Regions from separate parts of the Bradyrhizobium sp. 482_C4_N1_8 genome, predicted to be linked through region 2. Evidence: predicted binding sites of a transcription regulator. Region 2 holds the regulator's gene; the other holds the start of a gene.
The links. The regulator LexA, encoded in region 2, represses DNA repair genes until DNA is damaged. The targets are predictions, from matches to a motif close to TGTTCNNNNTGTGTTCNG.
Positions count from the first base shown of each region.

Region 1 (14,980 bases), 1.0 Mb from region 2:
AGATGTGGTCGCCGCGGTCGATGAAGATCTCCGAGCACGGGCCGCACGGCCCGGTGTCGCCCATCGCCCAGAAATTGTCCGAGGTCGGGATGCGGATGATGCGGTCGTCGGAGAAGCCCGCGATCTTCTTCCACAGCCCGGCCGCCTCGTCGTCGGTGTGGTAGACGGTGACGAGCAGCTTGTCCTTCTTGAGCCCGAACTCCCGCGTGATCAGGGTCCAGGCCAGCTCGATCGCGCGCTCCTTGAAATAGTCGCCGAACGAGAAATTGCCGAGCATCTCGAAGAAGGTGAGATGGCGCGCGGTGTAGCCGACATTGTCGAGGTCGTTGTGCTTGCCGCCGGCGCGCACGCATTTCTGCGACGTGGTGGCGCGCTGATAGGGCCGCTTCTCGACGCCGGTGAAGACGTTCTTGAACTGCACCATGCCGGCATTGGTGAACATCAGCGTGGGATCGTTGCGCGGCACCAATGGCGAGGACGACACGATCTCGTGGCCGTTCTCGGCAAAGAAGTTCAGAAAGGTCGACCTGATCTCGTTGACGCCGCTCATGTTCATCCAATCGGGTGTGCTTGGACCCGCGATACGCCATCCAAACCGGGCATTTGGGCTGATATCTGCGGGTCAAAGCGCTTTTAGACAAGGCCAGCTGCGCTGTCCAGAAACTGTGCAAGGAGATCAGTGAGTTGCCGCAGGCGCGCAATCCCGTTTGCAATCCCGTTGAAAGCCGCCAGGTGCGCGTTGACAGGCTTGGCCGGCCTGTGGTCTGTACCCATCTGTATCGTACGGCCACGTCGGGAGAGACCGGCTTTGGTGCCGGCGCCGAAGGAGCAACCGCCCCGGAAACTCTCAGGCAAAAGGACCGCGTGGCTTTGACGACATCTGGAAAGAGGCGCCGACGGGCAAATACCTTTTCATAAGGGTTGGCCCGGACTGCGTCCGCCGACGGGATAATACTCTCAGGCACAGCGACAGATGGGGCTTCGACTGGTGTCCATCGGGGAATCGTCCCCGGGGAACCGCCGAGGGCCCCGTAATGCTTGCGCGCCACGACCAAGATTCCCTCAAACGTACGCCCCTTCACGGGCTTCATGTCTCCCTCGGCGGCAAGATGGTGCCGTTCGCGGGCTATGACATGCCCGTTCAGTACCCCGCGGGCGTCCTGAAAGAGCACCTCCATACCCGTTCCTCCGCCGGCCTGTTCGACGTCTCCCATATGGGCCAGCTCGCGCTCCGGCCGAAGTCGGGCAAGGTCGAGGACGCCGCCCGCGCGCTGGAACGGCTGGTGCCGCAGGATATCGTGGCGATCGCCCCGGGACGGCAGCGCTATGCCCAGTTCACCAATCCGGACGGCGGCATTCTCGACGATCTGATGGTCGCCAATTTCGGCGATCACCTGTTCCTGGTCGTCAACGCCGCCTGCAAGGAAGCGGACGAGGCGCATCTGCGCGCGCATCTCTCGGACGACTGCATCATCGATTCGCTTCAAGACCGCGCCCTGATCGCGCTGCAGGGCCCGAAGGCGGAAGCGGTGCTGGCGAAATTGTGTGCAGAGGCGCCCGCCATGAAGTTCATGGATGCCGGCCCGCACAAGGTCGCCGGCCTCGACTGCTTCGTCTCGCGCTCCGGCTACACCGGCGAGGACGGGTTCGAGATTTCGGTCCCCGCGGCCGATGCCGAGCGCCTCGCCAAAACGCTGCTGGACAATCCCGATGTGATGCCGATCGGCTTAGGGGCCCGCGACAGCCTGCGGCTGGAAGCCGGGCTCTGCCTCTACGGCCACGACATCGACACCGCCACCACGCCGGTCGAGGCCGCGCTGGAATGGTCGGTGCAGAAGAGTCGCCGCAGCGGCGGCGCGCGCACCGGCGGCTTTCCCGGCACTGATGCGATCCTCGCTCATTTCGATAACGGCGCAAGCCGCCGCCGCGTCGGCCTGCGTACGGAAGGCCGCGCGCCGGTGCGCGAGGGCGCGCTGCTGTTTGCGGATGACGCCGGCGGCGAGCCGATCGGAAAGGTCACCTCGGGCGGCTTCGGCCCGAGCCTGAATGCGCCGGTCGCGATGGGCTACGTGCCCACGGCATCGAGCGCGCTCGATACAAAACTGTTCGCCGAGGTGCGCGGCCAGCGGCTGCCGCTCACGGTCGCCGCCATGCCTTTCGTGAAAAACACCTACAAACGCTGAGGACAAGACAATGACCACGACGCTGTACACCTCCGACCACGAATGGCTGGCCATCGACGGCGACGTCGCCACCGTCGGCATCACCGACTACGCGCAGTCCCAGCTCGGCGACGTCGTGTTCGTCGAGCTGCCCAAAGCCGGCCGTGCGCTGAAGAAGGCCGAAGCCGCCGCCGTCGTGGAGTCGGTGAAGGCCGCCTCCGACGTCTACGCGCCTGTTACGGGCGAAGTGCTCGAGACCAACGACGCGCTCGCCGCCGAGCCGGCGCTGGTGAACTCGGACGCGCAAGGCAAGGCGTGGTTCTTCAAGATCAGAATTGCCGACAAGAGCGAGCTCGGCGGCCTCATGGATGAGGCCGCCTACAAGGCACATACGGCGTGAGATGAAGCGAACTCTGACCTCATATTCGGTGTCATCACCCGCCTTGTGCGCACTGCGCACTGGGGCGGGTGATCCAGTACGCCGCGGCTTCTCGGCTCAAGCCGTGACGCCTGCGTTTACTGGATGCCCCGCCTTCGCGGGGCATGACGGCGACAGCGAAATCTAAAGCGAGGACCCATGATGACCGCGCACCGCAAATCCAATGGCGACACCGCCGCCACCTTCGTTCGCCGCCACATCGGCCCGTCGGCGCGCGACGTCACCGCAATGCTGGAGGCCGTCGGCGCCAAGAGCGTGGACGCCCTGATGGCGGAGACGCTGCCGGCCTCGATCCGGCAGACCGCCCCGCTCGACCTCGGCAAGCCCTTGAGCGAGACCGAGGCGATCGCGCACATGGCCGAGCTCGCGCGAGAGAACCAGGTCTTCACCTCGCTGATCGGCCAGGGCTATTCCGGCACGGTTTTGCCCGCGGTGATCCAGCGCAACATTTTGGAGAACCCGGCCTGGTACACGGCCTACACGCCCTACCAGCCCGAGATCAGCCAGGGCCGGCTGGAGGCGCTGCTCAACTTCCAGACCATGATCTGCGACCTCACCGGGCTCGACGTCGCCAACGCCTCGCTGCTCGACGAGGCGACCGCCGCGGCCGAAGCCATGGCGCTCGCCGAGCGCCACTCGCGGGTCGAAGCAAAAGCCTTCTTCGTCGACAAGGACGTGCATCCGCAGACGCTGGCGGTGATGCGCACCCGCGCCGAGCCGCTGGGCTGGACCCTGATCGTCGGTGATCCCCTCGCCGATCTCGACAAGGCCGACGTGGTCGGCGCGCTGCTGCAATATCCGGGCTCCTCGGGCGCCGTGCGCGACCTCAGGCCCGCGATCGCGACGTTGAAGGCCAAGGGCGCGCTCGCGATCGTTGCCGCCGATCTCTTGGCACTGACGCTGCTCGCCTCGCCCGGCGAGTTGGGCGCCGACATCGCGATCGGCTCGGCGCAGCGCTTCGGTGTGCCGATGGGTTATGGCGGGCCGCACGCGGCCTATATGGCGGTGCGCGATGCACTGAAGCGCTCGCTGCCCGGCCGCATCGTCGGCCTCTCCGTGGACTCGCGCGGGATGCCGGCCTATCGCCTCGCGCTGCAGACCCGCGAGCAGCACATCCGCCGCGAGAAGGCGACCTCCAACATCTGCACCGCGCAGGTGCTGCTCGCCGTGATCGCCTCGATGTACGCGGTCTATCACGGCCCCGAGGGTCTCTCGCAGATCGCGCGCAACGTGCATCGCCGCGCCGCCGTGCTCGCAGCGGGCTTGCGCAAGCTCGGCTTTGCGCCGCAGTCGGATAGCTTCTTCGACACGCTCAGCGTGGACGCCGGTGCCAAGCGCGCCGAGATCGTCGCGCGCGCGGCTGCCGAGAAGATCAACCTGAGCGTCGGTGAGACGGCGTTGCGCATCGCGCTCGACGAGACCACAACGCCGGCAACCGTCGAAGCGGTCTGGCGCGCATTCGGCGGCACGCTCACCTATGCCGAGATCGACGCCACCACGCGCGAGGCGCTGCCGGAGTCGCTCAAGCGCACCACCGCCTTCCTCACCCATCCCGTGTTCCACGCGCATCGCTCGGAAACCGAGATGCTGCGCTACATGCGCAAGCTCAGCGATCGCGACCTCGCGCTCGACCGCGCCATGATCCCGCTCGGCTCCTGCACGATGAAGCTGAACGCGACGACCGAGATGATGCCGCTGACCTGGCCGGAGTTCGGGTCCCTGCATCCGTTCGCGCCGCGCGAGCAGGCCAAGGGCTATCACGCGCTGTTCGCGCGGCTGGAAAAATGGCTGTGCGATATCACCGGCTATGACGCGATCTCGCTGCAGCCGAATTCCGGCGCACAGGGCGAATATGCCGGGCTGCTCGCGATCCGCGGCTATCATGCCGCGCGCGGCGAGACGCACCGAAAAATCTGCCTGATCCCCTCCTCCGCCCACGGCACCAACCCGGCCTCGGCCGCGATGGTCGGCATGGACGTGGTGGTGGTCGCTTGCGAGAAGAACGGCGACGTCGACGTCAATGATCTCCGCGCCAAGGCCGAAAAGCACTCGAAAGATCTCGCCGCGGTGATGATCACCTATCCCTCGACGCATGGCGTGTTCGAGGAGCACATCCGCGAGATCTGCGACATCGTCCACGACCATGGCGGCCAGGTGTATCTGGACGGCGCCAACCTCAACGCGCAGGTCGGCCTGTCCCGGCCCGGCGATTACGGCGCCGACGTCAGCCATCTCAACCTGCACAAGACCTTCTGCATCCCGCATGGCGGCGGCGGCCCCGGCATGGGCCCGATCGGCGTGAAGGCGCATCTCGCGCCGTTCCTGCCCGGTCATCCGGCGACGCAAGCCGAAGCACCGGTCGGCCCGGTCTCGGCCGCGCCGTTCGGCTCGGCGTCGATCCTCACCATCTCCTACATCTACATTCTGATGATGGGCGGCGACGGCTTGAAGCGCGCCACCGAGATCGCGATCCTCAACGCCAACTACATTGCCGCGCGCCTCGATGCGCACTTCCCGGTGCTCTACAAGAACGCGAAGGGCCGCGTCGCACATGAGTGCATCGTCGATCCCCGTCCGCTGAAGACGACGAGCGGCGTCACCGTCGACGACATCGCAAAACGCCTGATCGACTACGGCTTCCATGCCCCGACCATGAGTTTTCCGGTGCCGGGCACGCTGATGATCGAGCCGACCGAGTCGGAATCCAAGGCTGAGCTGGATCGCTTCTGCGACGCCATGATCGCGATCCGGAAAGAAATCGCCGAGGTCGAGGCCGGCCGCTTCAAGATCGAGGCCTCGCCTTTGCGTCACGCCCCGCACACCGTGCACGACATCGCGGACGACGATTGGAATCGCGCCTACACCCGCGCCGAAGGCTGCTTCCCCGACGGCGTCTCGCGCACCGACAAATACTGGTGCCCGGTCGGCCGCGTCGACAACGTCTACGGCGACCGCAACCTGGTGTGCTCGTGCCCGCCGGTCAGCGACTACGCGGAAGCGGCGGAGTAAGGGATCGTAGCTTCGTAGGGTGGGCAAAGCGACTTGTCCGCCGTAGCTCGAAGAGCGAAGGCGGAAGCGTGCCCACCACCTTTGTGCGCGTTGGAATAGGATGGGCACGGCGCTTGCTCGCCTTTGCCCACCCTACGGCCCCGAACGCATATCTAGGGTGCAACGAGCGAATGGTTCTGTCGGTTCCACCGCCAAAGCCGTTCGTTGGTCAGAAGCGTACCACCCCACCAGCGCCGAATCGGGTTTTGACGGCGAAATCCTCCCGGCCTTCAAGGACCGCTTCCCCAAATTCGGTGAGCGATAGCCGGCTTCGGCGAAAGGCGGCGTTGCGGCCTCGCGCATCGTGCGGGGCCAGCGTCGCGAGTTTCGGATCGAGACCCGTGATCACCGGCATTGGGCCGGACCCAAGCCCTTCGAGCAGCGGGCCCAATTCCCATTGATCGAACACGCGCGTTTGCAGCGGACCGTCTGGTTGAAACAGCTCCTTGGTACGGTTGTGCCCCCGCGCAATCAGGTCGAGAAGCCGCGCTTCCGTCGTACCTAGTCCGGTGATTGGTGATGGCAATTCTGCCAGCAATTGTTCCATCGCAGGCTTCAGGAAGGGCAGCCTGGGGAAATCCCTGCCGAGCAATCCGAAACAGAGCTCCGGCGTTGGCGCCCGGTAGGCTTCCCAGGCCATGTTGGCGATCTCGAAGTCGCAGTCCGCGACCTCCAATTCCCGCACCATACGATCGCGAAGCTCTGTGCCGTCCGCTCCGCGCAGATCGAAATTGACACGTCGCAATCTCAGACGATCGGTGATCGATGGATGGGACCGCAAATAATCGAGGATCCAGATCAGTTGCAACTGACTATTGGGCTCAGGGTCGAACCACAGCTCGATGAGATCGACGCCATAGGTCTCGCAAAACCAAATCAGGCCTGTCTCTTTGTGCGCGAGACCGGTCTGAGGCAACCGGCCAACAAGATCGGACCAACGCACCTCCGGATCGCCTCTGACATAGCCTCCCGTCAGGTATTGCTCGAGGTGATGCGAGGTAGGCAGTGGCCCCGAAACGAAGCGAAAGATGAACGGCACGACCATGTCGGCGCGATCCGCATGGGCAAGACCGACGCCGGACGAACTGGTCAGGATCACGCGTTTCATCGCGAACGCCCCACAAAACGAAACGGGCACTGACGACGTCGGCAACTCAACGTCCTCAGCGCCCGCTCCTCGCGAAAGTTCTTCGCGTTAGGCCTTACTCGTCCGCCGGCTCCTCGCCGTCGGCGTCACGCTCCGGTGCACCGGCGAGAATCTGCTCGGCGATCAGGCCGGAGTTCTGGCGGATCGAGGTCTCGATCTTGGCGGTGATGTCGGGGTTGGCTTTCAAAAACGCTTTCGAGTTCTCGCGGCCCTGGCCGAGGCGCTGGCTGTCATAGGAGAACCAGGCGCCGGACTTTTCGACGATGCCGGCCTTGACGCCGAGATCGAGGATCTCGCCCATCTTGGAGACGCCCTCGCCGTACATGATGTCGAATTCGACCTGCTTGAAGGGCGGCGCCAGCTTGTTCTTCACCACCTTGACGCGCGTCGTGTTGCCAACCACTTCGTCCCGCTCCTTGATCGCGCCGATGCGGCGGATGTCGAGACGGACGGAGGCATAGAATTTCAGCGCGTTGCCGCCGGTCGTGGTTTCCGGCGAGCCGTACATCACACCGATCTTCATGCGGATCTGGTTGATGAAGATCACCATGGTGTTGGATTTGTTGATGGAGGCCGTCAGCTTGCGCAGCGCCTGGCTCATCAGACGGGCCTGGAGACCCGGCAGCGCGTCGCCCATCTCGCCCTCGAGCTCGGCCTTCGGCACCAGAGCCGCGACCGAATCGACCACCAGCACGTCTACCGCACCCGAGCGCACCAGCGTGTCGCAGATTTCCAGCGCCTGCTCGCCCGTGTCCGGCTGCGAAATCAGGAGCTCGTCGATGTTGACGCCCAGCTTGCGCGCATAGACCGGGTCGAGCGCGTGCTCGGCGTCGATGAAGGCGCAGATTCCGCCCTTCTTCTGCGCTTCCGCCACCGTGTGCAGCGCCAGCGTGGTCTTGCCCGAGGATTCCGGCCCGTAGATTTCCACGACGCGCCCCTTCGGCAGACCACCGATCCCGAGCGCAATGTCGAGCCCGAGGGAACCCGAGGACACCGCCTCGACATCCATCGACCGGTCGTTCTTGCCGAGCTTCATCACCGAGCCCTTGCCGAACTGGCGCTCGATCTGGGAGAGCGCGGCGGCCAGAGCTTTACTCTTGTCCATGGAAGATCCTTCGACGATACGCAGGGCAGTGTTGGACATTGGGTCGTGCTCCTTATGGCGAGGATTCGCTAGAGGGACAAACGATTGGCGGGGCGGGCCGGCGATAAAAGTAATGTACCCTATTTGTTCCAAGTTCGCAATATGTTCTTTCGCGGATTTTGGTACTGGCCTGTTTCCGGCGACATTGGCCTGGTTTGAAATGACACGTGGCCTGTTTTGTTCTGGGCCAACCATAAGGTGTATTCACGGGCGGAACACGCCGTCATATATTACCGAAATTTCCCGGTTCTGGCACAATCTGCATAGACGCTCGTTCCGATTGAGCGCAGGGTTCCCTCTCAATCGGGGGGTGACACCATGACCGAGCGACTTATTCAGACAGGTATTGTCACCGTAGGCACCGTGAACGCTGGCCTAATCGTCTGGCTGATCCTGATGATTTGAGGCCGCCTCAGTTGGCGGCCTCTTTTCCATCCAGCTTCTCATCGATGTAGGCCCGCGCTCCCTTTGAGGCCGCTCTAGTGGGAGCCATTCCTGCGAAGCGATCTCCTTGCCCGATCCTGGGATAAACAATCCATTCCCATTTTTCTTCGGTGAGTGGCCGGCCATAAAGCCGCCGTCCGGTGCGGTCCTATAGTGGCCCTACTTCGCATCTGCGAGTGGCCGGCATCTAACCGGCGGGTTTTTCTTTGTCCTCGTGCGGCTGCTCGCCACGGTTTTCGGCAGTCTGCTCCGGATCCCCGGGCTTCTTCCCGGCCATGTTCCCAGGATTGAAATGGTACTTGCCGTCCGGATTCTCGCCGGGCTGCTTCTCATTTGGATTTTTATTGTTGTCGTCGGCCATAAGGCTGTTCCTTTAGAGGGAGGAACAACATGCAACAGGGCGGGCAATCCCTTAGTTCCTACCAGTGGCCTACTTTGCAATCCCGAGTGGCCTATTTCGGCAGTACCCGGATGCTGGCCTGGTTTCCGAGCGCGGTGGCCTAGTTTGATTTTCGCGGTGGCCCGATTTGGATTTGAAGAACGGACCGCAAACGAATGTGTTCCGCTAAGCGAACATGAGGTGTAGAGTTCCGTAGAACTTCTGTGTCCCTTGAAAGTTTTAAGCAGAGCGAACTTTGTGACAGGAGGAAGTCATGAAGCGCTTCCGATTCAAACCGGATAGAGTGCTTGGAGAGCGGCTCATCAAGGAAGCCAGACTAGCGCGAGAAAAGGCAGAACAATTGCAGGCGGCCCCAGAGCAAGAGGCTCTTTTGAAGAAGGCCCACGAATCCGATGTCGCCGCCCGCATTGAGGAATGGTTGAAATCATCCGGCTTGCAGCCGCCGAAGTAAGCCCGTCGCGTTGACTCCGCTGGTTCTCGAAACAGCGGGCCAGCGGGCCATGCAAGATCATCTGGTTCAACTTGAGAAGCTGCGGAAGGACGCGGCGGAGTGCGCTCTCATCCGCGACCGACGCCGCTAAGCGCGAACTATTCGACCGCCTCGCAAGTCATCTCACAGTCCTGGCCGACCAAGTTGAAATGGCGATGCTCGAACGGAAGACCGGTTAAGGCCGCCTCAGTTGGCGGCTTCTTTGCCAGCTTCCCGGCGAAGCTTTCGCAAAAGGATTTCGATGTAGCCTTCCAAGTCAGCCACGCTGTCAGCCGACAATCCCTCCGGGAAAAACGCGCAAGCTCGCCATTCATAGAACCACGGAAAAGAAGTGCCCTAATCCGCCTCTGCGCGTGTGAAACGATCTCGTCTCCTGCCCGTATCTATTGGCCTGGGGGATTTCAATGCCCAGTTCGACGCAGCGCCGCCACGCATCCATTTGAGCTTGGTCGCGTTGTGCCGTTGAACCTTCTCGTCATCCATTCGGACTGATCAATATCCGGGATTTTGCTAATCCCTCTCGGGGCTGGAACGCCGCCGCCTGCGCTTCATTTCAAGCGGGCGGCGTTTTCATTTCATTTGTGGCCTGATCTCCACTGAGCGGCGCCGACAGTTTCACACGACTGTCATGGCACGTTCCTAGCATTGTCATGCGACGGGGGTCCGGCGCGCGGCTCTCCGTCCAACCTCGGCCTAGACCACCAGATGGGCGGAGAGCTCGCCGACCTCCTGAACCATGGCGGCACGCCCGGGTTGGTTCGGCATGTATCGCATCCGGTATTTTTGCACCTTCCTCGCCGTGACCGGAATCGGCTTCGTATTTCCGGTCACGCAAACCCGCTTTGTAGGCGGATGAAGCAAGGCCGCCTCAGTAGGCGGCCTGACGGGAACGACTCTCGAACCAAGGGATTGAGATTCCGGTCTGTGGCGCGACACTCTCGCGCCATCCACCCGGAACGGTCCATCGTACAATGCGCGCGTTGGCGATGGGCCGGGTCTCGTGAGGCCGCCTCGGTTGGCGGCCTCTTTCGTTTCGTGAAGTCTTCCTTCCGCCAAGGAAGCCCCTCCGTACCGACTGGTTGATCCCGATAGATCATCTTGAAGATGCTGGCCGCCGGATCCATGCCGCGCCCGTTCTTTCTGCTTTGGCGACACGCCCAGCTCAATAACATGGCGCTTAGTTGCGGCGGAGCGTGCTGTCCGCATTTGAGCCGTTGTGTCCCAAGTTGAATTCGTCAGTGTCCTAATTCGTAAAAGTTCCGAATGGCGGGACAAATTGAGGACTCGCTAATCCCCTGATCCGAGCGCACACTTTCACCATCACCGCCCGGATCGTGGCTACCATCGGTGACGAGAACGCTCCATCACAGCGCTCCCGCCCCCTCGAACAGGGAGCAGCGCCTTGCAAAGACGGCAACGCATCAGACAATCCGTATCTCTTCAGGACAGGCTGCGGGTCTTCGCTGACGATATCCGCACCCGGGCGGCAGAGCTTTCGCCAGGCGTTCTGAAGGATGATATGCTGAGGAAAGCCCGTCAGGCTGACACTGCATGTCACCTCGAAGAGTGGGTCAATTCCTCGGGTTTGCAGGCACCGAAGTAAGCTGAGCATCAATGGCTCAGTATTTTTTCGACCTCAGGTCGGATGGCATCTTCTCGCAGGACAAAGATGGCGTCGAACTGCTGGACGCCGAGGCGGCACACGATATGGCGCTCGGCGCACTTGTCGATGCCGCCCGCGATGCGGTCATGGAAGGTTCGACGGGCCAGCATTTCGCGGTGGAAGTTCGTAACAGAACTGGCCGTGTTCTCGAAGTCACGGCCATTTTCAATTCCAGGATTTTCAGCAAGCAATGATAACGCCGCCTCAGTGGCGGCCTCTTTCACTTGAAGACGTCGTCTTCGCAATCAGCCGAAAGCTCGCGTCAAAGGCCGGTAATCTGGCTAGACAGGCGAATAGTCCTTCGGCAATCCCGTAACAAGTACTGCCCCCACGACGTTCTTTCTTCGAGACAATACTGATTCTCAGAAGTTCGCGGTAGGTGGTGGCCCGATCCCCGCTGCGGCGTCCCGCAACGTGACATAAAACCTTGGCACAGGTTGTGCACACTCATCATCACCGGGGTTTTGCATCCACCTCTCCGGGGCTGGAAAGCCGCCGCCCGCGCGACATTTAAGCGGGCGGCGTTTTTATTGATGTCGCAATCTGACAGCCCCGCTGTCCTAATTAGGACAGCACCCGGATTTGGTGCTGGCTTGTTTCCGAGCGCGGTGGCCTAGTTTGAAATTCACCGTGGCTTGATTTGAAAAGTTCACTTTGGAACTGAAGGTGGCCCGTCTGCATATTAAGTTCGCTGGAACTCAAACCCTGCGGTTAGGACCCGTAAAGACGAGGTTGTGTCATGAAGCAGCGCCGTCGTTTCACGCAAACCGTGTCACTGGAAGAACGACTTGCCGAAGAAGCGAAACGCCTCCGCGAACAAGCCAAAACCCTGCCTCACGGTGCTCAACGAGAGGACCGCCTTCGCAAAGCCAGACAGGCTGAGACCGGCTCGCACATGAGCGAGTGGCTGAGATCGCCGGGGCTTCAACCGCCCAAGCCAGCCTAGAAGCAGACGCGCCTGAGGTATCGCGTTGCCGGCACAGATCCGGATTCTGTCCCGGCGTGGTCATTCGCGTTGGCGGCATCAACGCTTGAGGATGAAGGTTTTCCCAATTCCTGCGGCTGGCCCGATGAACCTTGGCACGGGACGTGCCGACAAAACGATATCGGGATTTTACAATTTCCCTCCCGGGGCTGGAAAGCCGCCGTCCGCGCTTCATTTAAGCGGACGGCGTTCTTGCTTCTGAAGCCCAACAAGCAACCTGTCCTGACTTGATGTTCCGAGTGTCCCAATTGGGACAGCACCCGGGTTTGGGCGTGGTCTGTTTCCGACCTCACTGTCCGATTTTGAAACGAGCCGTGGCCGGATTTGAAGTCGTTCAATTGTCGCGAGGTGAGACAGCACGTCGCGGCAGGACGCAGTCACCCTCCACCTGTCACCGAGCGGCCCTTGACAATCTACCGGTGATTGAAAACGCCATCACGCTCGCGCCTCGCTTCCCTCTTGGAAAGAAGCAACGCGGCAGAGCTTCGCGAAATCCTCCAAGAGCTCCGCAAGAAACTGAACCAACGCCGCCTCGATTGGCCGCCCCCGTCTTGATCCGTCACCGCGTTGGCGCGGCTGCTGCGGCGACAGAAACCGAGGGGAACCAGAACACTCTTTCACCAAGGCGGACAAGCGGCCGCTTCGAAACGTCGCGGCCTGCGGGAACAAAGTTCATGCGAATGGACGATGACCGCATCGAGATCGTCTCCCTAGCATTCACGCGCCTCGTTCGCTCGGTTCGATTCAAGATGCTCTGCGAACAGGCTCAAACCGAAGAAGGGTCTGCCACTTCCAGCCACGACCGCTTCGATCAACGAGGTACGATGAATGGATCAATTGTACGCCGAGCGGTTCGATAGCTCCCAGAGTTCGGAACACCGCCCATTCATTTCGGTGGCAATACCCACCTTCCGCCGACCGGAGATGGTGAGCCGCGCGATTGAAAGCGTGCTGCAGCAGGAGCACGCCGACTGGGAAATGGTGATCAGCGACGACGAAGGTCCGGAAGGCGCGACTTGGAGCATCCTGTCCGAGCACGCGCGGAGCGACCCGCGCATTCGCGTTATCGAGAACCACCGCGGCCGCGGCCAGGTTGAGAATACCAACAACGCGATGCGCGCATGTCGCGGCGACTGGATCAAAGTGCTGCACGACGACGACTGGCTCACGCCAGGATCGCTTGCGACTTTTGCGGAATTGGCGAGGACGTACCCCGCCGCTGCGTTCATGACCTCCACATCTCATCTCGTTCAGGACAGCGGCATAAGGTACCGGCGAGGACGCCAAGTTTATCTGTATTCGGGCCAGCAGTGCCTGGCGGATCTCTATCTGGCGGGCAAGACCCGATTGCTTGGGATTGTCCCGTCGACCCTGCTGATCAACGGCAAGGTCATCCGGGCCGGTTGCCTGATGCGAAACTACAAGTCGATCAGTTGGGGCGTGGACCAACTGTTCTTTCTCGATCTCGCCTGCCAGGGCGACATGGTGGCGATCGACGACGGTCTTGTGTTCTACGACACGACCAACCACGCGAGCATCACGGCATTGGGATCGTTCCCTCAGATCGACCAGGAGACCATCGAACTCAAGCACCTCGCCTGGAGCCTTCTGGAGGATAAGCGCGGACTTCCCGATCCTGAAACGATGGTGCGTGCATTGCGGGTTGCCCGGCTGCGCACACGGATCCGTCAGCAGCCCCTGAGCGCAACGATCCGCGATGCGCTTCAAATCTTGCGCCCCTCGGTTTTGAAGGCGGCCAACCTGGCGATCCGAGCCTGGGCGCGCGCACCGGGTGCGATTGCAACCTTACCGGGGATCGCTCATTGCACGGATTTCCTGTGAGCTCATTCGGCAGTCCCGGTGTCAGAGTTGCCACAGGTGCGTTTGAGACACCGAGATAGGTGACCGAAAATCAGTCCCTCCCAAAGCCGCTCCCGTCTCCCCATCCGGAGCGCACCGAGGAAGCCGGACGGGAGTATGCCGCGGCCCATCGGTCGCGGGAATTTTTGGCAATGCGGCGGACTTGACTGCCGCGCGCCCGCATAGACATCGGGCGCAGCTGTTTCGATGATCGCCAGGCCCTTGCGCTCTCGGTCGGACATCATCCAACCGATGCCCCCCATCCGAATGAAAAAATCTGCCCTGCGAGGGTGCCGGTCAGGCAATACGCACGTCTCCGTGGTCTGCCAATCCAAGACGATAAGGAAACCGTACCGGCCCTCGATATGCATTTGCGCATGCGAATGCGGGGCAGGAAAATTTGGCAATTATGTGCTGAAACGAACAGAGGCGCGGTGAGGGTCGACTAAACTCGGATTCGCTTGGTCTTTGCCAAGGGCCAAGCATCCCCAAGCGGCCCCGGCCTTCACCCCTATCAAGCCCCACCGGCCGGGGCCGTCTTCAGGGACGAGCCTGTTTCCTGGCGTGGTGGCCTTTGATTTCGGGAGTGACGCGATTTGTGGCGCAGAACACAACCTGACGACGAATAGCTGTGGTAGGATGCGAGGCATTGCAACGCCAAGGGTCGTCAGCGCCCCGCGTGGGAACCGTATTAGGGTTGAGCTGTTGACCTGTTTCATAGATGGGCTCAATTATGATCGACGCTGCTAAATGCGAGGAACTCGCAAATCATTACAAGGTCCTCTCTCAATCGTCCGGGGTTTCGGCGGACAGGGCCTTCCTGTTGAAGAACATCGCCCGGAGCCTCACTGGCGTGGCTAGCCAATTGGACAGGCTTGCCGCCCTGACGAGAGACGAAGCAAGGGTCACGCCGCCACAGATGTAGGCGGACGCAAGGCGGATCGAGACCGTCCGTAAAGACAGCTATGATTGACCTGGTTCAACGGCGCTCGGCGTCCAGGTCTACGATTGCCCAACCTGCAAGCGGCGGTCCTGGCATTCTCGCCGGCCAACGGGACGCCAACCACGCCCGGGGATTGGGACAGTACCCGGATTCCAGCCGCCGAAATAATTAGGAACGGTCCTCCCAAGGCGGGGTTGGCGGCGATACTCTCTCTGAGAGGCGGCGCCATGGTCCGGTACTTTTTCGATATCCGAG
Region 1 covers NZ_CP197231.1:3,298,497-3,313,476, reverse strand. The annotation lists gene alaS (alanine--tRNA ligase) at 1-550, opposite strand, end outside; glycine riboswitch at 784-872, shown strand; gene gcvT (glycine cleavage system aminomethyltransferase GcvT) at 1,035-2,183, shown strand; gene gcvH (glycine cleavage system protein GcvH) at 2,194-2,562, shown strand; gene gcvP (aminomethyl-transferring glycine dehydrogenase) at 2,743-5,610, shown strand; gene AB7Z56_RS15375 (hypothetical protein) at 5,819-6,757, opposite strand; gene recA (recombinase RecA) at 6,852-7,940, opposite strand; gene AB7Z56_RS15365 (hypothetical protein) at 8,572-8,745, opposite strand; gene AB7Z56_RS15360 (hypothetical protein) at 9,038-9,235, shown strand; gene AB7Z56_RS15355 (DUF6894 family protein) at 10,889-11,131, shown strand; gene AB7Z56_RS15350 (hypothetical protein) at 11,677-11,883, shown strand; gene AB7Z56_RS15345 (glycosyltransferase family 2 protein) at 12,751-13,764, shown strand; gene AB7Z56_RS15340 (DUF6894 family protein) at 14,953-14,980, shown strand, end outside.
Region 1: recA (recombinase RecA) is a predicted target of LexA. The motif match lies at 8,033-8,050, and genes of this name have one in related genera.

Region 2 (14,980 bases):
GCCGTGGTCAGCGCCAGCGCGCCATTGCCGGCGCCTAGCGGAATGATGGTCTGCACCGAGCCCTTGCCGAACGAGCGCGTGCCGATGATCGTGGCACGCTTGTGGTCATGCAGCGCGCCGGCGACGATTTCCGAGGCCGAAGCCGAGCCGCCATTGACCAGAATCACCAGCGGCTTGCCCTTGGTGAGGTCGCCGCCATGGGCGGTGAAGCGCTGGGTCTCTTCCGGATTGCGGCCGCGGGTCGAAACGACCTCGCCGCGCTGAAGGAAGGCGCTCGACACCGAGACGGCCTGGTCGAGCAAGCCGCCCGGATTGTTGCGCAGGTCCATCACGTAGCCGACCAGCTTCTCCGGCGGGACCTCCTTGGAGATCGACGCGATCGCCTTCTTCAGCCCGTCGGTGGTCTGCTCGTTGAACGAGGTGACGCGGATATAGCCGATGTCGCCGTTCTCGACGTGGAAGCGCACCGGTCGCACATGGATAATCTCGCGCTTGATCGCGACGTCGAGCGGAGCGTCGGCGCCCTTGCGAACGATGGTGAGCTTGGTCTGGGTATCGACCGGCCCCTTCATCTTGTTGACGGCCTGCTCGAGCGTCATGCCCTGCACGGCATCGCCGTCGATCTTGCTGATAAGGTCGCCGGACATGATCCCGGCCTTGGACGCCGGCGTGTCGTCGATCGGCGAGACGACCTTGACCAAGCCGTCCTCCATTGTGACCTCGATGCCGAGCCCGCCGAACTCGCCGGAGGTGGTCTCCTGCATCTCGGTCCAGGCCTTGTCGTTCATGTAGCGTGAATGCGGATCGAGCGAGGTCACCATGCCGGTGATCGCACCCTCGATCAGCTTGGAATTGTCGGGCTTCTCGACATAGCTCGCCTTCACCCGCTCGAACACTTCGCCGAACAGATTGAGCCGGGAATAGGCATCATCCGCGCTCGCTGCCGCCCGTGCCGCCCATACTCCACCGTGCGGGCTGGCGACCAGAAGGGTTAGACACGCTCCCGTGAGCGCGCCCAGGGGGAACAGCAGGTTTTTCCGCATGGATAGGCTGGCCTTCTTGCTGGAGCTTTGCTTTGGGCTTGTGAGGCGCCATGCAAATGGCGATCCAGCCCGCTGTTCACAACACCATTCTGGTTTCTTCAAGGCCGGGACGCCACGCCGGCGGGTACATCGTAAAAATCCCTTCGCCCGGGCCTAAACTTTTGGCAACGTTCCGAAACCGTTTCGCGCAAGGCGGGAATCGACCCGGCCGGCCCACGCCTCGCAGCTATGCGATTTTAGGATGGTTTTGGAGGGCCGGACACGATACGCGATGACAATAACGCTTCAAATTCTCGGGAGGACAACAATGAATGACGCGCCCCGCATCCGGCCGGAAAGGAACGTCGAACTCGGCGCCAGCGCCGAGCCATTCCAGAACCTGCACGAATTCATCCGTAAGGCGCGCGCCAACCTCAACCAGAACGCCTGGGACTATATCGTCGGCGCCGCCGAGACCGAGACCACGATGCGCCGCAACCGCATGGCGCTGGACGAGATCGCCTTCCGGCCGCGCGTGCTGCGCGACGTCCGCGAGGTCGACGGCTCGGTCGAGCTGTTCGGGCGCCGGATGCGGCTGCCGGTGGTGCTGGCCCCTGTCGGCGCACTGGAGATCTTCGATCCGGATGGCGCGGCGAGCGTCGCCCGCGCCTGCGGCACCTTCGGCGCGGCGCACATGCTGAGCTCGGTGTCCGAGCCCGGCCTGGAGAAGACCGCCGAGGCCGCCCCTGATGCGCTGCGGCTCTATCAACTCTATGTGCGCGGCGACGACGATTTCGTCGCCGATGTCGTCAGCCGGAGCGAGAAGAACGCCTACGCCGCCTTCTGCCTGACCGTTGACACGGCCCATTACAGCCGTCGCGAACGTGACATTGCCAAGCGCTATGTTCGCGAGAGCCGCCTGCGCGCCACCGGCGGTGATTACCAGAAGGGCCTGGAGTGGCGGACCGTGAAGATGATCAAGGACAAGTTCAAGATCCCGCTCATCCTGAAGGGCATCGCCACCGCCGAGGACGCCCGGATCGCGGTCGATCACGGCGTCGAGTGGATCTACGTCTCCAACCATGGCGGCCGCCAGCTCGATCACGGCCGCGGCGCCATGCATGTGCTGCCCGAGATCGTCGACGCCGTGAAGGGACGCGCCAAGATCATGGTCGACGGCGGCTTCTGCCGCGGCACCGACATCGTCAAGGCGATCGCGGCGGGCGCGGACATGGTCGGCATCGGCCGGCTGCAATGCTGGGCATTGGCGGCGGCCGGCGAGGCCGGCGTGAGGCGAATGCTGGAGCTGCTCGAGGACGAGGTGCTGCGCTGCCTCGGCCTCTTGGGCGCCACCTCATTCGCCGAGGTCGACAAGTCCTGCCTGCACCAGGCGACTGCAACGAATGCGCCGAGCGTGTTCAGCGCGTTCCCGCTGTTCGACCATGACCCCTATCGATATTGAGTGAAAGGATGCAATGAGCTCGCTCTCTCCCGGCAGCGCGGACGCGCTGCTGTTCGATCTCGGGCGCGTCGTGCTCGACATCGATTTCTCCAAGGCGATCGCCTGCTGGGCGGGACATGCCGGCTGCAAGCCGGACGCCATCGTCGCGCGCTACGTGCGGGACAGCGAAGCCTACCGGCTGCACGAGGTCGGCAAGATCAGCGACGAGGCCTATTTTGACTCGCTGCGCGCCTCGCTCGGGATCGGCATTTCGGACGCGCAGTTCCTGGAGGGCTGGAACGCGATCTTCGCCGGCGAGATGCCCGACATCGCCGAGCTGCTGCCGCGTGCGGCGAAGCAGTTGCCGCTCTACGCCTTCTCCAACACCAACCGGCCGCATGTGGACCACTTCTCGAAGGAATATGCCGGCCTGCTCGGCCATTTCCGCGAGCTGTATCTGTCGTCCAGCATCGGCCTGCGCAAACCGGATGTGGAGGCCTTCGACCATGTCGTGGCCGCGATCGGCGTGCCGGCGAACCGTATCGTGTTCTTCGACGATCTTGCCGAGAACATCGAAGGAGCGCGGTCGCGCGGCCTGACCGCGGTCCACGTGACCTCGCCCCGCGACGTCGGGAATGCCCTCAAGGCGCTCGGAATCTGACCTCTGGCCGGCAAGCCGACGGGCCGCGAGTGGAACTATTTTGCCTGGGGGCGAGGAACCAAAACCCTTTGTGCATTTTTATACGGAGTTCCCGGAACGATTGCCCCTCTCGGGACTCATGAGTCCGTTGTGAATTCTACATCGGGCTTATCGTCGTGTTGGGCAAAACCTACCTTACCAAGCAAGCCTCTCTGCTGATGAAATTCGCCAGAACCACCTCGGATTCTGACCTCTCCGCAAAACTGATCAGCAAGGCCGCCGACCTGAAATCCCAGGCCGACCCGCTGCCTGACAAGGATCAGGGCCCCGCAGCGCCGGACGTCAGTCCGTACAAGCCGCCGGGGAGTTGACCGATGCTGGCCGTGGCTCTCGTCCTTCTCGTCCTCGCCATGGCCATCCTCGTACCGGTCTGTCTCGCCTTCTGGATCATGCCGCGGCGGACTTGATGCTCACCCTTCATCGCAGAGCGGATGACGCAGGATAAATCATCCTGCGCGGCCACTGTTTTGCCTCTGCGCCTGCACTCGGCTAGAACTCTCGCCGCCGATTTGCCCGAACGGGCCCAGCAGGAGTTTTCACCCGTGGCCCTGATGCCGGTTTCCGACGCGCTCGCTGCGGTGCTGGCGGGCGCAGAGCCGCTGCCTGAAGAGATGATCGCGCTCGACGCAGCCTTCCACCGCGTGCTCGCGCGCGACGTCGCCGCGCGGCGCACGCAGCCGCCGCAGGCGATGTCGGCAATGGACGGCTATGCGGTGCGCGCGGTCGATGCGGCGAAGATCGACTCCCAGCTCACCCTGATTGGCGAGGTCGCGGCGGGCCGCCCGTTTGCGGGATCGGTCGGCGCCGGCGAGGCCGTGCGTATCTTCACCGGCGGTGTCGTTCCCGATGGCGCTGATGCGGTCGTGATCCAGGAGGACACGATCGCGGACGGCAAGCGCATAACGATCAAGGAAGCTGCCGTAACGGGGCGGCACATCCGCCCCGCCGGCGTCGACTTCTCGGAAGGCGACGTGCTGCTGCGCAAAGGGGCCCGGCTCACCGAGCGCGACCTCGCGCTCGCCGCCGGCATGAATTACCCGCAACTGCCAGTCCGGCGACGCCCGAAGGTCGCGATCCTCGCGACCGGCGACGAGCTGGTGATGCCGGGTACGACGCCGGGCCACGGCCAGATCGTCTATTCCAACGGCTACGCCCTGCACGCGCTCGCCCGCAGCGAGGGCGCCGATACCATCGACCTCGGCGTTGCCGCCGATACGCTGGAGGCCACCACGGCCGGCATCGGCCGCGCGCGGGAGAGCGGCGCCGACATCCTGATCACGACCGGCGGCGCGTCGGTCGGGGACCACGATCTGGTCCAGCAGGCGCTGAGGGACGAAGGTATCTCGATGGCGTTCTGGAAGATCGCGATGCGGCCGGGCAAGCCGATGATGAACGGGCGGCTCGGCGCGATGCGCGTGATCGGCCTGCCCGGCAATCCCGTGTCATCCTACGTTTGCGGCTTCCTGTTCATGGTGCCGTTGATTCGCGCGCTTTCGGGCCGTTCGATGATTCATCACCGCCGCGAACGCGCGGTGCTCGGCCGCGATGTCGGCGCCAATGACCAGCGCGAGGATTACCTGCGCGCACGCCTCGAGCTGCGCGACGACGGCACGCTCGTCGCCCTTCCGGTCAATCACCAGGATTCCTCGCTGCTTGCGAATCTCGCTGCGGCACAGGCACTTCTCGTGCGCGCGCCATTCGCGTCGAAGGCCGAAGCCGGCACGCCTTGCGAGGTCTTGCGGCTGCCCGTCTGAGCGCTTCGTTCGCGTGCGTTCCGCGAACTTTGTCGCGTTCACGGTAAATTAAGCAGTTGCGGAACATGTATCGAACATATAGTGTCCGTTCATGATTTGTTTCGAGAATGTAGCGGCTTACTGCTGAATTCAGCGTCTCGGAATCGAACGACATCAACCGGGGGATTTTGGTCGAGATGTTAACGCGCAAACAATACGAGCTCCTGCGGTTCATCAGCGAACGACTGAAGGAAAGCGGCGTGCCGCCCTCCTTCGATGAGATGAAGGACGCGCTCGACCTGCGCTCGAAATCGGGCATCCATCGCCTGATCACCGCGCTCGAGGAGCGCGGCTTCATCCGGCGCCTGCCCAACCGGGCCCGCGCCATCGAGGTGATCAAGCTGCCCGAGCTTCAGGCCGCCGCCGGCAGCCGCCGCGGCTTCACGCCGAGCGTCATCGAAGGCAATCTCGGCAAGGTCCGCACGACTTCGAGCCCGCCGCCGGACGAGGGCGAGCGCCCCGTCGCGGTCCCCGTGATGGGCCGCATCGCGGCCGGTACGCCGATCGAGGCCTTGCAGACCCGCAGCCACACCATCAGCGTACCGCCTGACATGCTCGGCTCGGGCGAACATTACGCGCTCGAAGTGCGCGGCGATTCCATGGTCGAGGCCGGCATTCTCGACGGCGACATGGCGCTGATCCAGCGCAACGAGAGCGCCGATACCGGCGATATCGTGGTGGCGCTGATCGACGACGAGGAGGCGACGCTCAAGCGCTTCCGCCGCCGCGGCGCCTCGATCGCGCTCGAGCCCGCCAATGCGGCCTATGAGGTCCGCATTCTGCCGCCCAACCGGGTGAAGATCCAGGGCAAGCTGATCGGACTGTACCGGAAGTATTGATACCGAACGTGCCGGTATCGGTCATTTCGCGCCCCGCGCGCTTTCGATCGGCATCGCCGATCCGGGATTGGAGCGGACGATTGTCCGCTTCCGCTGGATAGTCTTTCTGGTTTCGCGCAGATTATCCGGCCCCTCCTCCAGCGGTACATCCTCGGCACGCCACACGAAGCAGCCCTGCTTCGCGGCCTTCAGGTTCGAGGAGAAGTCATGCGCCAGATCGTTCTGAGCACAGTTGCTGTGGCGCTGATCGCAGCATCGGCCGCGCAAGCCTTGGCCGCGCAATCGCGGCCCCATGCCCGCAAGGATACCGCCGTAAGCGAGCAAGTCCGCAAGGCCCTCGACGCCGTCGACCAACCGTCGCGGCCGGGCTGGCAATATTCCGGCTGGTCGGCGCCTGCGGGGCGCTGACACGCGCCTGCGGAATGCAAAGGGGCGGGCTTTGTTCCTGGTGGATTCGGGAAAGTTAATGTGATTGCGGCCTGCGGCGGCGAGCCGTAGATTTGCCTACAACCCGGCAGAACGTTTGGTATTTCCACTCTGATAGAGGCCTGCGCCTCGATTAAGAGACGTGGGTCGCTATCCCTGCATGAGGAGCACCCGATGTGTGACTACAGCCTGCATGCCGTCGCGTCGCGTCCCGCCGAAGTCGGCGAGACGATCGTCACGACAACCTTCCGCGGCACCTCGACGCGCGGCTTTGCCTCCGCGGCCGATCCGACCGTCGCGGTCTGCCTGCTCCCGGGAACGGAGCTCGCCTTCGCCGACAACGTCCGCTACGACAATCGCTGGATCTGGACGCGCACCGTCAATTCGCGCGTCGGCAAGTTCGGCAAGATCGATCCGCACATTCCCGATCGCCATCATGATGCGATCGAATTCCCCGACGGCAAATCCGTGCTGGTGACGCAGCTGGTCGAAGGCCAGCGTGCGACCGTGCTGCAGCTACCGGTGACCCAGCCGCTCGGCGAGCGCGAGCACAAGCCGCAGACCATCACCGACAGCCGGCCAACCAGCACCCGCCTGCCGATCGGCTGACATCGCCATTCCCGGCCGGCAGGTCGGGCCAGGATTGAAAATCGCCATCGCCGGCCGAGGCCGGCGAGATGGTGTTGCTCGTGCCCCGCGAAACGCCATCGGGCGGACCAAGCCGTTGTGCCTCCCACCGCACGAAGTTTGCGCTGTCCTGCCTGAATTTTAAACGTCCGTTCCGCAGCCAAATGGCCGATGCTTGGTGCGGCTTGAGACGGCGGGCACGTTCGATGAAGACCTTCATTCGCGTCGTTGAACTCTGGGTGCCTGACCGCACGCGCATGCGGCTGGAATTCGGCGGCGGCCTCTACGGCGAAGGGTTGTCCGCGTTTAGGGACGTGAGCGAGGATCTGCACTTCGGATATGACGAGGGACTTCCCGGCAAGGCCTGGGCCAGCGGCCACCCCGTGATCCTCACCAGATTCACCGATTCCTATTTCAAGCGGACCGATCAGGCCATCGCCGCCGGGCTGACCTGCGGCGTGGCGGTGCCGGTGTTTTCAGGCGAATTCCTGCAAGCTGTCATGGTGCTGTTCTGCGGCGACGACGAGGCCCATGTCGGCGCGATCGAGCTCTGGCACAACGATGCCGAAACCTCCCACGAGATGGGGCTCGTCGACGGCTATTACGGCACCGCCGACATGTTCGAATTCAACTCCCGCCACACCAGATTTCCGCGTGGCTTCGGCCTGCCCGGCCGCATCTGGAAAGCCGGCCTGCCGCTGATCATCAAGGACCTGCACGATGCCAGGAGTTTTCTGCGCTGGGAGGACGCCGCCAAGGTCGGAATCAATCTCGGCGTCGGCGTTCCCTACCGGACCGGCACCGATCAAACCTGGGTGCTGACATTTCTCTCCGCGCAGGCGACCCCGATTGCGCGACGCTTCGAGATCTGGGTCCCGGACGAGGCCCGTTCGGCGCTGGTCTTCCGCACCGGCGATTGCAGCGCGCAGACCGACCTCGCCGCGCTCTATGCGACGAAATCCATCGCCAAAGGCGAAGGCAGCATCGGCGGGGCCTGGGCCACCGGCATGCCCGCGCTCAACGACGATCTCGCGCGTGACGGCTCGGTCGCGGCCTCGCAGGCCAGCGCCTCTGGACTGAGCCAGATGGTCGTCCTGCCGGTGATCGGCAATGCCAGGCTCGACGCCGTGCTGGCCTGGTATCTGTAACCCGTCCGCTCAATCCTCAGCCTGCAGGTCCGCTTCCGATGGCGTCGCGTCGCGGTTGCGGGGAGCCGCCGCCTGCGGCGCAAGGCTCGCGCTGAAATCCGCCTCGCCGGCCGCCGCCGGCGACCACGGACGGTCTGTCCCCCTCGTCTTCGCCGCCTGAACCGCAAAGCCGTCGCCGCTTCGCGTCAGTGCCAGCGCGCCCTGCCTTGCGAGACGCTGACGGTCGACAACCATGGCCGCGCAATCCGGCGGCGCCGGCCGCGCCGTCACCACCAGCGCGGCCCGGCTGCAATCGTCAGCCAATGAATCGATGCGCAAGGCCAGCGCGACCAGGCGCCCGTCGGCGAGCGGCGTCACGCAGCCGGCTTCGTCGCACGACACGCCGGCGGCCAGTGAGGCACTGCCGGCATCGCGCGGATCGGCGTCGGCGGCGAGCCATTCCTTCAGAAGAAAACTGTCCTTGCTCGACCTGATCAGATGCAGGTGCCCATCCCTGCCCCGCATCGCGACGCTCTGGCCGTCACCGGCGATCAGGACATCGGGCTGCCGCGCGCACAGTCCCCAGAGGATCGCGGCCAACAACACCACCGCGCCGGCCCAGCGCAACGGCGTGCGCAACAAGCCCATCACGATGATTCCCAAGCTTGCCGCGATCAGCGGTGCTATGCCAAAAGCCGAGATGCGGCCGACCGCGCCCGGCAAAGCGGCCACCCAGCGCGACACCGCAACCATCCAGTCGATGCCGATCCCCATCAGCCACCAGAACGGACCATCGAGTCCGAACGGCGCTGCAATCAAGCCCAACAGGCCCGCGGGCATCACCAGGGCCGAGACCACCGGCATCGCCCCGAGGTTGGCAAGCACGCCGAACGGCGTCACGCGGTGAAAATGGAAGGCGGCATAGGGCGTGGTCGCGAGCCCCGCGATCAGCGAGGCCAGGAATAGCATCGCGATCTCGCGCCCGCCCCACATTGCAATCCGCGCGGTCGCGGAATGATCGGGCGACGCAAACAGGTTCGGCATGCCGATCTGCACCAGTGCCACCAGTCCGAGCGTCGCGGCGAAGGACATTTGAAAACTCGGATGCACCAGCGCCTCCGGCGCGACCGCGAGCACGATCAGCGCGGCCACAGCCAGCGTGCGGAAGGTGATGGCACGGCGATCGACCATGACCGCGATCAACACCACCGCCGTCATGAAGAACGAGCGTTGTGTGGCGACCTCCGCACCCGACAGCAGCAGATAGAACGCGGCTGCGACCAGCGCGGCGGCCGCCGACCATTTCTTGATGGCAAAGCCGGCCGCCATTCCAGGAATCAACGCCAGCAGCGCGCGCACCGCGAAGAAGACCACGCCGGCGACGACCGCCATGTGATAGCCGGAAATCGAGAGCACATGTCCGAGCCCCGAGATGAACATGGCGTCGTTGACGGGCGTGGTAATCGCGTCGCGCCGGCCCGTGAGCAGCGCGGTCGCAATCGCCCGGTTGTCGCCCTCGAGCGTGGCGCGGATGCGCGCGTCGATCGCATCGCGCAGACCCTGCATGAAGGCGGCATAACGCAGCCGCAAGCCGCCGGCATCCGGCGGCACCGATGCCGCAATCGTGCCCATCACGAAGCCGGAGGCGCCGATGCCCTGGAAGAACATGTCGCGCGAAAAGTCATAGCTGCCGGGGCGCACCGGCGACAACGGCGGCAACAGCCGCGCCTTCAACTGCACGAAGCTGCCGACCTCGGGCGCAGTCCCCTTGCGCACGGAGAGGCGCACGCGCTCGAGCTTGACGTCGCTGCGCTGCGCCTCCATCGCGGTGACGCGCAGCACGAAGCGGTCGGTGCGCTCGCGGATGTCGCGGGTCTCGACGAAGCCCGACAGCGAGACGGAATAAAGCGGCTTTGCCAGCACCGTGTGCGCGATCCGCGCCGTCTTCCAGGTCGCCGTGGCAAAGCCGGCCGCGACCGCCGCGATCATGATCGCCGGCGCAAACAACCGGCTCCGCCGCAACAGCACGGCGCCAAGCATGAGCGCGATGGCCGTCGCGGCAACGACCCACAGCACCGGTTCATGATCGGCGGCAAAGTAGAGAGCGATGCCGCCGCCGAACGCGACCGGCACCCATGGCAACAACCGCCCGGCGCCGGCCTCGGCGCGCGCCCATTCGCTCAGGGTCCCGGCCAGCGACGTCCAGAGGTCGAACCCAGCCGGCGCGAGGCCGCCCGCGGATGCAGCTCGGCCGACGGGCCAAGTCCCCGCAATCCAAGTCCCCGCGATCCCCTGGGACCGAACTGGCCGGCCCGGCTCCGCCATTCCCTGCACCTTACGATACGCGACAGGCCAGGAGGCTACCGGAACGTGCGGCTGCGCGAATAGCGGTACGGATCAGGAACGGAGCGAACGGCCCCCTACTTTTCCTCTTCCATCGTCACGGCGACGTCCGCCTTGGCCGAGAGCCGAACCTTGTTGCCCTCGACACCGGCAACGAGGCCCTTGTCGATGAAGTGATGGTGGCCCTTGTGGCTGCCCTCGCCGCTGTCCTTCTTGGTCAGCTTGATGCGATGGCCCTCGACCTTGTCGACCGTGCCGATGTGGACGCCATCGGCGCCGATGACTTCCATATGCTCTGCGATGTTCTGCATGGTGGGTTCCTTGTTGGACCCACCCCAACGCGCGGGAGCAGAGTTCGTTGCTATCGCCATTCCGGGGCGCGCCACTTGGCGCGAGCCCGGAATGACGAAAGAGAAAGAGGCGGAGTAGCGCGACTGCTAGATCAACGGCGCGCGCGACGAGGCGTGGTGATTGACGATCTTCCAGTCGCCGTCCTCGCAGAGGATGACCCAGCTCATCTTGACCGAGAACTCCTCCCTCTCGCCGGCGAGGTCAAACGACACGATCGCGGCCATGTTGATCAGGTCCGGGCTGGTTTGCGTGGCGCGCACCTCGGAAAACACGGCGCTCGGCTGGCGCCAGCGCGGCAGGCCGTTGAAGTAGTCGGCGACGCCGTCCCTGCCCCGATAGAGTCTTGGATTCGAGCCGAAGAAGAACGCGTTCTTCGCATAGAGCGACGACAGCGCGGTCGCATCTAGCGTCGCGAAGCCGGCGCACCATTTCGCGATGATGGCGGAAACGATGGCGTCGGCTTCACTGCTCATAGGCCCAATCCCCTCAGCCCTTGGCGACTTCCTTCGCGAACGTGTCGCGCAGGCCGATGGTGCGCGAAAACACCGGCTTGCCCGGCGTCGAGTCCTTGTCGCGCACGAAATAGCCCTGACGCTCGAACTGCATCGGCTCGGTCGAATTGCTTCCCGCAACCGATGCCTCGATCCGCGCGTTGGAGAGGATCTCCAGCGACTGCGGATTGAGATCGGCCGCGAAGTTCGAGGCGTCCGGGCTCGGGTTGGCGAACAACTGGTTGTAGATGCGGATCTCCGCCGGCACCGAATTCGCCGCCGGCAGCCAGTGCATGGTCGCCTTGACCTTGCGGCCGTCGGGCGCGTTGCCGCCCTTGGTCGCGGGATCGTAGGTGCAGCGCAGCTCCACCACTTCGCCCGCGTCGTTCTTGATCACGCCGGTGCACTTGACGAAATAGGCGTAGCGCAGCCGCACCTCGTTGCCGGGCGACAGGCGGAAGAACTTCTTGGGCGGGTTCTCCATGAAGTCGTCCTGCTCGATATAGAGCTCGCGGCCGAACGTGATCTTGCGCGTGCCGGCCGAGGGATCGTCGGGATGGTTGATCGCCTCGAGCTCTTCGGTCTGCCCTTCCGGATAGTTCTCGATGACCACCTTGAGCGGCCGCAGCACGCCCATGCGCCGCTGCGACGTGCGGTTCAGCTCCTCGCGGATGCAGAACTCCAGCATACCGACGTCGACGACGCTGTTGGCCTTGGCAACGCCGATGCGCTTGACGAATTCGCGCAAGGCCGCCGGCGGCACGCCGCGGCGGCGCATCCCCGCTACAGTCGGCATGCGCGGATCGTCCCATCCGGCGACATGGCCGTCGCGGACGAGCTGGGTCAGCACGCGCTTGGACAGCAGCGTGTAGGTCAGGTTGAGCCGCGCCATTTCGTACTGGTGCGGCTTGGACGGCACCGGCAGCTTTTCGATGAACCAGTCGTAGAGCGGCCGATGGTCCTCGAACTCCAGCGTGCAGATCGAGTGCGTGATGCCCTCGATCGCGTCCGACTGGCCGTGCGCATAATCGTAGCTCGGATAAATCGACCACTTTGTGCCGGTGCGCGGATGATGCGCATGCAGGATGCGGTACAGCACGGGGTCGCGCAGGTTGATGTTGCCCGCGGACATGTCGATCTTGGCCCGCAGCACGCGCGCGCCGTTCGGGAATTCACCGGCCTTCATGCGGCGGAACAGGTCGAGATTCTCGTCCACGCTGCGGTCGCGGAACGGCGAGTTCTTGCCGGGCTCGGTCAGCGTGCCGCGCGCCAGGCGAATCTCCTCCTGGGTCTGGTCGTCGACATAGGCGAGCCCGTCGCGGATCAGCTTCTCCGCCCATTCGTACAGACGGTCGAAATAATCCGAGGCGAAGAACAGGTTCTTGCCCCAATCGAAGCCGAGCCAGTGCACGTCGGCCTGGATGGAATCGATGTATTCCTGCTCTTCCTTGACCGGGTTGGTGTCGTCGAAGCGCAGGTGGCAGCGGCCCGGAAACTCCTGGGCGATGCCAAAATTGAGTGCGATCGACTTGGCGTGGCCGATATGCAGGTAGCCGTTCGGCTCCGGCGGGAACCGGGTCACGATCTCCTGGTATTTGCCCTGATCGAGGTCGGCCTGGATGATGTCACGAATGAAATCGCGCCCAACCTCAGTCGCCACCGGTTCTGTCATTACGAAAATCCTGTAGGGAAATCAGCGGCCCTTCTGCCAAATTCGCTTGGCTGAGCCAAGAGCTTAGCGGTCCGCTGCCGGGCTTTAGTTATGCTCCGGTCCTGTTATATACCACCGCCTCCAATGCATAGGCCCTGCCAAGAATGACCGATTCCGTCGTCACCCGCTTTGCTCCCTCGCCGACCGGCTTCCTCCATATCGGAGGCGCCCGCACGGCGCTGTTCAACTGGCTCTATGCGAAGAAGCACGGCGGCAAGATGCTGCTCCGGATCGAGGACACCGACCGGGAGCGCTCCACCGAGGCTGCGATCGGCGCCATCCTCGACGGCCTCAAATGGCTGGAGCTCGGCTGGGATGGCGACGTCATCTACCAGTTCAGCCGCGCCGCGCGTCACCGCGAGGTCGCCGAGCAGCTGCTCGCCGACGGCAAGGCCTATCGCTGCTACGCGACCGCCGAGGAGCTCACCGCCATGCGCGAGAAGGCGCGCAGCGAGGGCCGCACCCGCCTCTATGACGGCCTATGGCGCGACCGTGATCCGGCGACCGCTCCGTCCGACGTCAAGCCCACCATCCGCCTGCGCGCACCGCAGACCGGCGAGACCGTGATCGAGGACCAGGTCCAGGGCCGCGTGGTCTGGCAGAACGAGAACCTCGACGACCTCGTCCTGCTGCGCGGCGATGGCAATCCGACCTACATGCTCGCTGTGGTGGTCGACGACCACGACATGGGCGTCACCCATGTCATCCGCGGCGACGACCATCTGATTAACGCCGCCCGCCAGAAGCAGATCTACGACGCCATGGGCTGGACGCTGCCGAGCATGTCCCACATCCCCCTGATCCACGGCCCGGACGGCTCAAAACTGTCGAAGCGCCACGGCGCGCTGGGCGTCGATGCCTACCGCGCCATGGGGTACCTCCCGGCCGCGCTCCGCAATTACCTCGTCCGTCTCGGCTGGAGCCATGGCGACCAGGAGATCTTTTCGACCGAGGAGATGATCGCCGCGTTCGACCTCGCCAGCGTCGGCCGCGCCGCCGCCCGCTTCGATTTCGCCAAGCTCGAAAACCTCAACGGCCACTACATCCGCCACGCCGACGATCAATCACTCGTGAAGATGTTCGAGGACGTGCTCGACCACGTCGTGCCCAGCCGCAACGAGCTTAAGGCCAAGTTAAACGACACGACGCGGGCGCAGCTTCTCAAGGCCATGCCGGCCCTGAAGGAGCGCGCCAAGACGCTGATCGAGCTGATCGACAGCGCCTATTTCATCTTCGCCGACCGGCCGCTGGAGCTCGATGCCAAGGCGGCAGCGCTGCTGACGCCCGAGAACCGCAAGCTGATCGGCCAGCTTCATTCCGCGCTGGAGAAAGTCGAGACGTGGAGTGCGGCGAATGCGGAGGCCGCGCTGCGCGCTTTTGCCGAGGAAAATAGTCTCAAGCTCGGCGCCGTCGCCCAGCCGCTGCGGGCGGCGCTGACGGGACGGTCGACATCGCCTGGTATATTTGAGGTTTTGGACGTGCTGGGACGCCAGGAAAGCCTGGGCCGGCTTAAGGACCAGGCCAAGGACCAGGCTACGACGTAAGTCGACCATGCGTGCGGCGATCTTGCAGCGCACACAGCAATAATATACCCATCTCACCCGTACCTTCTGGAATATCCGGCCTGCCCCACCAAGTCATTGGGGCCTTCCGGGTCCGGCCCGTTTCACCACACATCGGGGACCTCTGATGGACGCAAAAGCAAGCAATAAGACCGCCACGCTGACGGTCGGAAACAAGAACTACGATCTCCCGATCCACAGCGGCAGCGTCGGGCCTGATGTCGTCGATATCGGCAAGCTCTACGCCCAGTCCGGGCTGTTCACCTACGATCCCGGCTTCACCTCGACCGCAAGCTGCGAGTCCAAGATCACCTATATCGACGGTGACGCCGGCGTGCTGGAATACCGCGGCTATCCGATCGAGCAGCTCGCCGAGAACGGCGACTTCCTCGAGACCTGCTATCTCCTGCTCTACGGGAACCTGCCGACAGCCGCGCAGAAGAAGGATTTCGACGACCGCGTGATCCATCACACGATGGTGCACGAGCAGATGGCCCGCTTCTTCCAGGGCTTCCGCCGCGACGCCCATCCGATGGCGGTGATGGTG
Region 2 covers NZ_CP197231.1:4,310,469-4,325,448, reverse strand. The annotation lists gene AB7Z56_RS20665 (S41 family peptidase) at 1-1,043, opposite strand, end outside; gene AB7Z56_RS20660 (alpha-hydroxy acid oxidase) at 1,351-2,484, shown strand; gene AB7Z56_RS20655 (HAD family hydrolase) at 2,498-3,124, shown strand; gene AB7Z56_RS20650 (hypothetical protein) at 3,322-3,474, shown strand; gene AB7Z56_RS20645 (molybdopterin molybdotransferase MoeA) at 3,706-4,917, shown strand; gene lexA (transcriptional repressor LexA) at 5,094-5,795, shown strand; gene AB7Z56_RS20635 (hypothetical protein) at 5,817-6,149, opposite strand; gene AB7Z56_RS20630 (hypothetical protein) at 6,396-6,830, shown strand; gene AB7Z56_RS20625 (GAF domain-containing protein) at 7,055-7,996, shown strand; gene AB7Z56_RS20620 (ComEC/Rec2 family competence protein) at 8,006-10,300, opposite strand; gene AB7Z56_RS20615 (DUF2171 domain-containing protein) at 10,396-10,629, opposite strand; gene AB7Z56_RS20610 (YybH family protein) at 10,756-11,142, opposite strand; gene AB7Z56_RS20605 (glutamine--tRNA ligase/YqeY domain fusion protein) at 11,156-12,832, opposite strand; gene gltX (glutamate--tRNA ligase) at 12,976-14,415, shown strand; gene gltA (citrate synthase) at 14,561-14,980, shown strand, end outside.